Regions from separate parts of the Litorilituus sediminis genome, predicted to be linked through region 1. Evidence: predicted binding sites of a transcription regulator. Region 1 holds the regulator's gene; each other region holds the start of a gene.
What was found. The regulator FNR, encoded in region 1, switches genes on or off when oxygen is low (the NO sensors DNR and NnrR bind a similar motif). The targets are predictions, from matches to a motif close to TTGATCTAGATCAA.

Region 1 (3,287 bases):
TCGTGGTGATGACCGGAGATGGCGTGAATGACTCTCCAGTGTTTGGCGCCGCGCATGTTTCTATCGCTATGGGCTGTGGCGCTGATATTGCCAAAAGCGGTGCTGACGTTATATTGCTGAATAATAAACTAACCAGTATTCTGACATTAGCTAAAGTAGCGAAGAAAACCCGAAAAATCATTTTTCAAAATTATCTCTGGGCGTTTGGTTACAATGCTATTGTACTACCGCTTGCAGTATGTGGCTTTATTACGCCCTATATGGCTGTTATCGGCATGTCAGCAAGTTCAATATTGGTTATCACCAACTCCCTGCGTTTACTTAAAAGGTAAGTAATCATGAGCATCATTTATATCTTAATCCCGATTGCAATTTTACTTACCGCCTTAGGTATTTATCTCTTTTTCTGGGCGGTAAAATCCGAGCAATTTGATGATTTAGAAAAACAAGGCATGAGTATCCTATTTGACGATAAAAAGGTTGACGATAAAAAAGGCTCTGAAAACAAGCAAGAGCAAGCTGAACAGACAAAAGATTACGGTAAAGAAGATAACCAGAGTCAATAATTGTGAGCCTAGATTTACTTTCAGCGTTTCTAATCGGCTTGGTTGGCTCAGGACATTGCCTTGGTATGTGTGGCGGTATCACCACCATGTTAACGTCTGCCATTACCACTAAAGCGGATAGCCAAGTTGGCAATATCTCTGTGCAAGTCACTCAAGCAAGACAAAAGCCTAAGCTCATTATTTGCTATCACTTTGGACGCATAGCATCTTACAGTTTAATTGGTGCTCTCGTTGGCTTTACTGGCTCAATTGCAGCGAAAAATATAGGTTTACCTATCGCTGGATTAAGACTTGTCGCAGCCGTATTTTTAATTCTACTTGGGCTGTATATTGGTCAATGGTTTATGTTATTAACACGTATCGAAGCCATTGGCGCCAAATTGTGGCGGAAAATATCACCTTTAGCCAATAAGGTCATTCCTGTTGATTCAGGCAAAAAAGCACTCACCTTAGGGGCGCTGTGGGGCTGGTTACCCTGTGGGCTAGTTTATTCAACCCTCACTTGGGCATTAGCCAGTGGTAACGCCCTAACAGGCGCTGGTATTATGTTACTGTTTGGCTTGGGCACCTTACCGGCCTTACTAGCACTCTCATTTAGCCTTGCTAGCATAAAAAATCTACTAGTCAAGCCAAAAACTAAACAATTTATGGCAATATTAGTTATAGCTTATGGTTTTTACAGTTTTTTTGTTGCATATCAATTAATGTTCTAATAACATTGCCTCATTACAGCGTTTTTTACATATTTGTGAGTAAATAAAAGCTATGCCCAATAAAAGTTGCCCAAGCCAACAACATATTCACTGTCAAAATTGTAGTATTAGTGAATTATGTTTACCTTTCTCCCTGAATGATAGTGAACTCAATTCCTTAGATGAAATTATTGATCGCAAACGCCCTATCCACAAAGGCGATAAGATCTTCCATGATGGCCAAGAATTACACTCATTATATGCAATTCGCTCAGGCACCTTTAAAACCTTTACCGTAAATGAACAAGGTGAAGAGCAAATTACTGGTTTTCATCTAGCAGGTGATTTACTGGGCTTTGACGCCATCGCAGAAAACGCTCACCCAAGCTTTGCCCAAGCGTTAGAAACCTCTATGGTATGTGAAATTCCTTATACCAACTTAGATAGCCTATCAAACACTATGCCTAAGCTTAAAAAGCAAGTATTACGTTTGATGAGTACTGAAATCAAAACAGATCAAGAAATGTTAACCTTGCTTAACAGAAAGAACGCCGAGCAGCGTGTGGCAACTTTCTTAGTCAGCTTAAGTGAACGTTACCGTGCTAGAGGTCTTTCAGCAACTGAATTTCGCTTAACCATGACTCGTAGTGATATTGGTAACTATATTGGTCTAACGGTTGAGACCATTAGTCGTCTACTTAATCGTTTTCATAAAAACGAGTTAATCAAAGTTGATGGTAAATTGATTACTATTTTAGACTTAGATGAACTGACTGATGTAGCAGCGCTCTAAGTTCAGCGCTTTTAGCTTAATAAAAATCCCATAAGTTACTCAATTATTTAATTAAGTAACTTATGGGATTTTTTTATCTCCGTTACAAAGTAAATTGATATAAAACAAGCATTAATCACACTATTTTGCTATAAAGTAATTAGACCAGTTAAACAGAATTGATAATTGCTTAAATAGAGGTTATTCATGGAAATGTATCAAAACATACTCGTTGTTGTCGACCCAACCACCAACGAACAGAAAGCCCTGAAAAGAGCCATTGAGTTGGCCAGTAAGATTAACGAAAACAGCGCAACGCCAACGAAAATTACCGCCTTCTTTAGTATCTTTGATTTCTCTTATGAAATGACCACAATCCTATCAAGCGGTGAACGCGACGCTATGCGTCAAATGGTCATAAAAGATAAACAACAATGGCTCGATGATATTATTGCTGAATTAGATTCAGGTATGGATATTAAAAGCCAAGTGGTTTGGCATAACCGACCATTTGAAGCCATCGTTAACCAAGTACTTGAGCATGGCTATGATTTAGTGATCAAAGGCACTCATCAGCACGATAAATTAAAATCAGTTGTTTTCACTCCTACTGACTGGCATATATTACGCAAGTGCCCTACGCCAGTGTTACTGGTTAAAGATCATGAGTGGCCGAAAAATGGCAATATCCTAGCAGCACTGAATGTTGGCAGCGATGAAGAAGAGCACTTATCTCTTAATAATGATATTACTGAACAAGCATCAGAGCTTGCTAAGCTTATTAAAGCGAACGTGCATCTAGTCAATTCATACCCGGGAACACCTGTTAACATTTCTATTGAAATTCCAGAATTTGACTCTTCAGAGTACAACAACGCCATGTTAAAGCATCATAAAGAAGCGATGGCTGCACATGCTAACAAATTTAATATTGATGTTAAAAACACCTATGTTGAAGAAGGCTTACCAGAGACAGTAATAGAGCAAGCCGCGCAACAAATTGACGCTGAGCTGGTTATATTAGGTACAATCGGCAGAACAGGTATTTCAGCAGCATTAATTGGCAATACCGCAGAGCATGTTATAGATCAGCTCAATTGCGATGTTTTAGCGCTAAAACCACAAGGCTATATATCGCCGCTTGATAATAGTTAAGCTGAACTCGATGTAAGAGATAAGTTACCAGCTATCATTTTCTTAAAGCCAAGCGATATGCTTGGCTTTTTCATTTCTACAAACTGAGTTTTTGTTGGGCTC
Region 2 (3,287 bases), 2.0 Mb from region 1:
CAGCTTAGTTAAATATGGAATTAAAGTATGTTTACCACCGTCTGCTGCCAGCTCTACTCGCTGCCAAACCACATCATCTGTGCGATACCCAGATTTTTGCCAGCGCTCAAATAACGGGTCACAGGCTTTATCTTGTGATTTACCAACAAGCCATAAAGGCGTTACTTGCGGCAATATATCAGCCTCTTTACTCCCGGTTTTAAGGGCATACTTTAAATGCTGGCAAGTTAATAGCACATTAGAGGTTGGCTTAAAGAACTGCATAAATAGCAACGGCTGGTTTTTCTTTGCTAAGAACTTTAACCATGCTTTACGCAAAGGCCAATCTAATGGTGAATCTTCATATTTAGTGAGAAAAGCCTTAATTTCGGTTGCATCAGACAACTTCATTTTATCCATTAAACGACGCTGATCTAGATAAGGTTGCAGTGGGTAATAATGCAGTTGATTATAGTAATCTATATATTGTCTGCTCTGTGATTGCGAAGTTAAGCGCTCAGCTTTTAAAAATAACTGTTGTTGATTTTTATCTGTGGTTACCGCTAAAGGTTGACTAGCAAAGCCAGGTTTGAAAAAGGCAAGGCTTAAGGCGCTAAGCAGTAATATCGCTTTAACTTTATGCCAACAATATAGCAACTTATCAGCAAAACCTCTCAAACGCCTATTTACCTGCATTATATAACCTTAACACCTTTCATTTTTACGTCGATAATTATAGCTTAACTCATTCACTAGCTGTTGTGCTAAGCTATTTTCCAGCATACTTACCGCTTTCTATTAAGAAACGTTTATCCCCTTTAATAATCAGGTATAATTTAGCTTCTTTTTATTTTTTTGTAAGCAAAATACCGCTATATGACAGCAAATATTTTTCAAAACACAGATCACTCATTAGACGCTATTGGTTTGCGCTGTCCTGAGCCAGTTATGATGGTACGTAAACAAATTCGAAATATTGCCAGTGGAGAGACGCTTTTAGTGCAATGTGATGATCCTTCAACGACACGAGACATTCCTAGTTTTTGTCGATTTATGGAACACGAGCTAGTTGCACAACAAACAGCTGAACTGCCCTATTTATATGTGATCAAAAAGAGTTAGCTTGAGCGTGTTGATAATAACAGCAACACGCTCTGAACTTTTCAAATAATTATTTCACTTAGAATTAAGCTGTTTCTTTGATTTTTTTAATCATTACAAATAGTTTATCTTTTAATAGTAAACGTTCTTTCTTTTTTGTTTCAAGATAGTCATCACAGGTATTTTCTACTCCTTGTTCAATGCGATGAACTTCTTGATCGATTTCATGATACTCAGCAAATAAGCGTGCAAAGTGGTTATCATTCATTTTTAAGTAATGAATTTCATCATTATATTCTGGGAACTCGTGGTGCAAATCATGTTTTTCTAATGTCATGCTAATCTCCTAATTCGCGCAATCAATGCATGTGGTTATGTAAGGCAGCGCTTGTAATCTTTGTGGGTTAATTGCTTCGTTGCAGCCACTACAGTGTCCGTATGTACCTGCGGCTAATCTATTTAATGCTTCATTAATAAGGCTAAGTTCGGCTTTTGCTTCATGATGTATTTCATCAAGCACACCATCGTTTTCAGTTTCCGATGCTTGCTCGGCAAAGTCTTGTGATCGACCTTTGTGAAAGTCTGCCTCAATCGCCGTAATTCTTTTTCTTAGCTCTTGCTGTTTATTTTTCAGCTGAGTTTCAATTTGTTCAAGTTGCATTTCTCACTCCTTAAGTAGCCTATAATTTTAGAAATTTTTCCCTGTAAAATTGTCTAGCTACAAATTAACCATACTCCTTACAGCTAAAGAGTTTTTGATCCAGCACAAGCATTTTCACGTTTTTTAGGCATAAAAAAAGAGCATATCGCTATGCCCTTTTTCGCCATGATTTAATGATAGTTTTTTACTGTAAAAGTGATATATCCGCTATATCAAAGAAACAGGCTCTTACTTGATTAAGTAAGGTTAAGCGATTGGTTTTCACCGCTTCATCATCACTCATAACCATGACATTATCAAAGAAGGTATCAATAGGCGCTTTAAGCTGTGCTAACTCAGTTAACGCTGCTTGATAATCTTTATTTGCCATAAACGGCGCAACCTTTTCACTAATTTCAGCAAAAGCAGCTGCCAAGGCTTGCTCTTCTGCTTCCGTAGCCAGCTCGCTATTAAAGCTTTGGAATAGCTCACCATCAAACTTAGCGAGTATGTTACCAACACGCTTATTCGCTGCTGCTAGTGTTTCTGCTTCAGCTAATTGACTAAAGTAGCTTACCGCTTTGATGCGCTTGTCAAAATCTAATGGTGCACTCGGCTTTTTCGCAAGTACCGCTTGAATAACATCAACATTAATATTTTGCTCTTGATAAAACGCTTTAAAACGTCCCATTACGAAATCTAATACATCACTCGCGGTGTTTTCATTACTTAGCTTATCAGCAAATAATTCTATGCTACGAGAAATAAGCGCTGAAAGGTCTAAATTTAGCTGTTTCTCGATTATGATACGGATAACACCAATTGCAGCTCTTCTTAGCGCAAATGGGTCTTTATCGCCTTTTGGCGGCTGATTAATACCAAAGATGCCAACTAAGCTATCAATTTTATCGGCAATAGCAACCGCACAACCAATATTAGCTTCAGGCAAGCTATCACCTGAGAATCTTGGGCGATACTGATCTTCTAGTGCTTGCGCAATAGCGGCACTTTCACCATCGTGCTGAGCATAGTACTTACCCATAGTTCCCTGTACTTGTGGAAACTCAAGTACCATATCAGACATAAGATCGGTTTTACTTAATAAACCTGCTCGATAAGCATCAGCACTGTTTTCATTTAATTGCTCAGCAATAAACTGACTAAGCTGTGCAATTCGCTCAGATTTATCTTTTAACGTACCTAGCTGCTTTTGGAACAAGACTGAATCAAGTGTTGTTAATCTTGATTCTAAGCTTTGCTTTTTATCTGTTTTAAAGAAAAACTCAGCATCAGCTAATCGTGGACGAATAACCTTTTCATTACCAAAAATAACCTGTTGTGGTTCTTTACTTTCAATATTGGCAACAAAGATAAATTTGTTCATTAAGTTGCCGTTATTATCGCGAACAGGGAAGTATTTTTGATGATCTTGCATTGAGTAAATTAATGGCTCAGCAGGCACTGATAAAAACTCTTCATCAAAAGTACCAACTAAAGTCACAGGCCATTCATTAATACTGGTAACTTCTTCAAGTAAGTCAGCATCGACAATAGCATTACCACCTAT
Region 3 (3,287 bases), 940 kb from region 1:
ATGTTTGAAAACCTGTCTGAACGATTAAGTAAATCGCTAAAAAATATCAGCGGTCGTGGCCGTTTAACTGAAGATAATATTAAAGATACTCTGCGCGAAGTGCGCATGGCGTTGTTAGAAGCTGATGTTGCTTTGCCTGTAATTCGTGAGTTTGTTAGTAAAGTAAAAGAACAAGCTGTCGGTACTGATGTTTCTAAAAGCCTAACCCCAGGGCAAGTGTTCGTAAAAATAGTTCAAAAAGAACTCGAAGCGGCTATGGGTGAAGTAAACGAAGCGCTTGATTTAAAAGCAACGCCACCCGCGGTTGTCTTGATGGCAGGTTTGCAAGGTGCTGGTAAAACCACCTCGGTCGCTAAGCTTGCTAAATTCTTAAAAGAGCGCGAAAAGAAAAAGGTACTTGTTGTTAGTGCTGACGTTTATCGTCCGGCGGCAATTAAGCAGTTAGAAACACTTGCTGGTGAAGTAGGCGTTGAATTTTTCCCAAGTGACATTAAGCAAAAGCCTATTGATATTGCCAATGCCGCAATTGATCATGCTAAGCGCCAGTTCTTCGATGTATTGATTGTTGATACCGCAGGTCGTTTGCATGTAGATGAAGAAATGATGGGAGAAATCCAGCAGCTTCACAGTGCCATCAAGCCAGTAGAGACCCTGTTTACTGTTGATGCTATGACAGGTCAAGATGCAGCAAATACCGCCAAAGCATTTAATGATGCCTTACCGCTTACTGGTGTTATTTTAACGAAAACAGATGGTGATGCACGTGGTGGTGCAGCGTTATCTATTCGCCATATCACCGGCAAGCCAATTAAATTTATGGGTGTTGGTGAGAAAATTGATGCCTTAGAGCCTTTCCATCCTGATCGTATTGCTTCACGTATTCTTGGTATGGGTGATGTTTTATCACTTATCGAAGAAGTAGAGCAAAAGGTTGATAAGAAAAAGGCTGAAAAACTCGCCAAGAAAGTTAAAAGTGGTAAAGGTTTTAGCTTAGAAGATTTTCGCGATCAGCTTGTGCAAATGAAAAGCATGGGTGGCATGATGGGCTTAATGGATAAGTTACCGGGTATGGGTAATATGTCTGAGCAAATCAAAGGCCAGGTTGATGATAAAATTACCGTGCAAATGGAAGCAATTATTAACTCAATGACACCAGCAGAGCGCGAGCGTCCTGAAATTATTAAAGGTTCGCGTAAGCGTCGTATTGCAGCAGGCTCAGGTACGCAGATTCAAGACGTGAATAAGCTATTAAAGCAATTTGCACAAATGCAAAAAATGATGAAGAAAATGTCTGGCAAAGGCGGCATGAAAAAGATGATGCGCAGTATGCAAGGTATGATGCCACCAGGCGGCATGGGTGGTATGGGCGGCATGTTTGGTCGCAAATAACCCAGTAAACACTTTCATGTTTGTAATGTAAAAGACAGCTTCGGCTGTCTTTTCGCTTTTTATGGCGACGAAAGCCAAGATAACGAGCAACAAACTGCCGTAATTTTCAGCAAACAATACAAATTAGTTACAGTTTCTCGACTGTAGTTGGCAGGTGCGCTCTGAAACTGTGAACACATGGCATTCAATAAGCCACTCAAATTGCTTAAATTTTAATTCTACTTGATCAATATCAAGGAATGTAACAATATACTACATCTTTATGAGATTAGTTCGCATTCTTGTTAAGCTTTGTATATACTCTCCGCATTATTTTAAAGAATCAATTTTAAAAATTAACTTACTTAGTGAAACACTAAATCGGAGTCATAATGGAATTTAAAAGAAAAGCACTCGCTATCGCGGTTATGGTCGCAACATCTACATTAACAGCTTGTGGCGGCTCATCAAGCAGCAGCGATCCTGATCCAGTTACACCTGAAAATAAAGCGCCAACAGCAGTAACCTTGACTGCTAATACCGTAGAAGAAAACGCTATGGGCGTTGAAGTAGGTACTTTAGCTGCAACTGATGCTGATTCTGGTGATACACATACCTTCACTACTGACAACGCGAGCTTTGTTATTGATGGCACAACATTAAGCTTAGCTGCTGATGCGTCATTTGATTTTGAGAAAATGGCTAGCGTTGATGTTGACGTTACTGTGACTGATAACGGTGGTTTAAGCCACACTGAAACATTAACAATAAATGTTACTGACTTATTAGATTACTATGATTTTGTTAGTGAGTTTGACGCAGAAAAATCAAGCGTTTCATACTCAGGTCAAACGGCACGTCATGCCTTAATTGCTGAGCTTAAAAACTACATTGGTAATGGTGGTTTACAATCTGACGTAGACAATGGCGAGCTTTCTTCAAAAGAAGAGATTGTTGCTAAGTTAAACAGCTTTTATGACCGTGATGAAAATGCATGGGATGGTTTCGCCGTTACTTTTACCGATGCCAAGCAAAAATTCTTCAGTGAAATTTCTAGCTACAAATCATTAAAAGATAAAGTGGCAGGTAATGATGCTTCTGGTCAGCATGCACTTTGGAATGGTGAGTCAAATGAAGCGGGTCAATACACTGGCGAAAACATTGCCTTTACTGGTTGGTCTACATGGGATGACGCGCCTGCGCATGTGCCAGCTGACGGTGTAATCCCACAAAAAACGCCACACGGTTTAGTGCAACAGTTTTTCTCTCAAATTGCTGATAATGCCATGGAAAATCCAGGTGGTAAGCGTTATATCCACGGTGCTGAGCAAATTGAAGCAAATGAAATACCTGTGTTTGTTAACTATGACGGCACTGATTTAAACCAGTTAATCCAAAAGTTCTTATTAATGGCGGTGACTTACTCACAAGCTACTGATGATTATTTAGATGAGAACAAAGGTTTAGCGACTGACAATACTGGTCGTGATAAAGGTGAAAAAGATTACACTAAGCTAGAGCATCAATTCGATGAAGGTTTTGGCTACTTTGGCGCTGCGAGAAACTACCTTGATTACAGCGACAATGAAATTGCCGGTAAAGTGAAAACTGAAGAAGATGGTCGTGCTGACTGGAATGGTAAGCATGATACTGATGGCGACGGTGAAATTGATTTATTCAGCGAGTTTAACTTTGGTGCATCAGTAAATGCCGCTAAACGTGACCGTGGTAGTGAAGTACAAACTGACTTCACAAAAGAAGCGATGGATGCATTCCTTGCTGGTCGTAAGCTAATTAATGATGCTGCTGGTACAGAGTTAACAACTGAACAAATGGCTGAATTATTAGAGTATCGCGATGCAGCTGTTTTAACTTGGGAAAAAGCTATTGCAGCAACAGTTGTTCACTACATTAACGAT

Region 2: EMK97_RS11500 (TraR/DksA family transcriptional regulator) is a predicted target of FNR. The motif match lies at 1,836-1,849, and genes of this name have one in related genera.
Region 3: EMK97_RS16055 (DUF4856 domain-containing protein) is a predicted target of FNR. The motif match lies at 1,612-1,625, and genes of this name have one in related genera.

Annotation. Positions count from the first base shown of each region.
Region 1 is NZ_CP034759.1:284,309-287,595, reverse strand. Features, by position in the region: gene EMK97_RS01315 (heavy metal translocating P-type ATPase) at 1-332, shown strand, start outside; gene ccoS (cbb3-type cytochrome oxidase assembly protein CcoS) at 339-566, shown strand; gene EMK97_RS01305 (sulfite exporter TauE/SafE family protein) at 569-1,279, shown strand; gene fnr (fumarate/nitrate reduction transcriptional regulator Fnr) at 1,332-2,051, shown strand; gene uspE (universal stress protein UspE) at 2,238-3,185, shown strand.
Region 2 is NZ_CP034759.1:2,565,957-2,569,243, forward strand. Features, by position in the region: gene EMK97_RS11485 (transglycosylase SLT domain-containing protein) at 1-675, opposite strand, end outside; gene tusA (sulfurtransferase TusA) at 856-1,101, shown strand; gene EMK97_RS11495 (HP1242/YdcH family protein) at 1,166-1,417, opposite strand; gene EMK97_RS11500 (TraR/DksA family transcriptional regulator) at 1,427-1,741, opposite strand; gene glyS (glycine--tRNA ligase subunit beta) at 1,926-3,287, opposite strand, start outside.
Region 3 is NZ_CP034759.1:3,616,822-3,620,108, forward strand. Features, by position in the region: gene ffh (signal recognition particle protein) at 1-1,389, shown strand; gene EMK97_RS16055 (DUF4856 domain-containing protein) at 1,761-3,287, shown strand, end outside.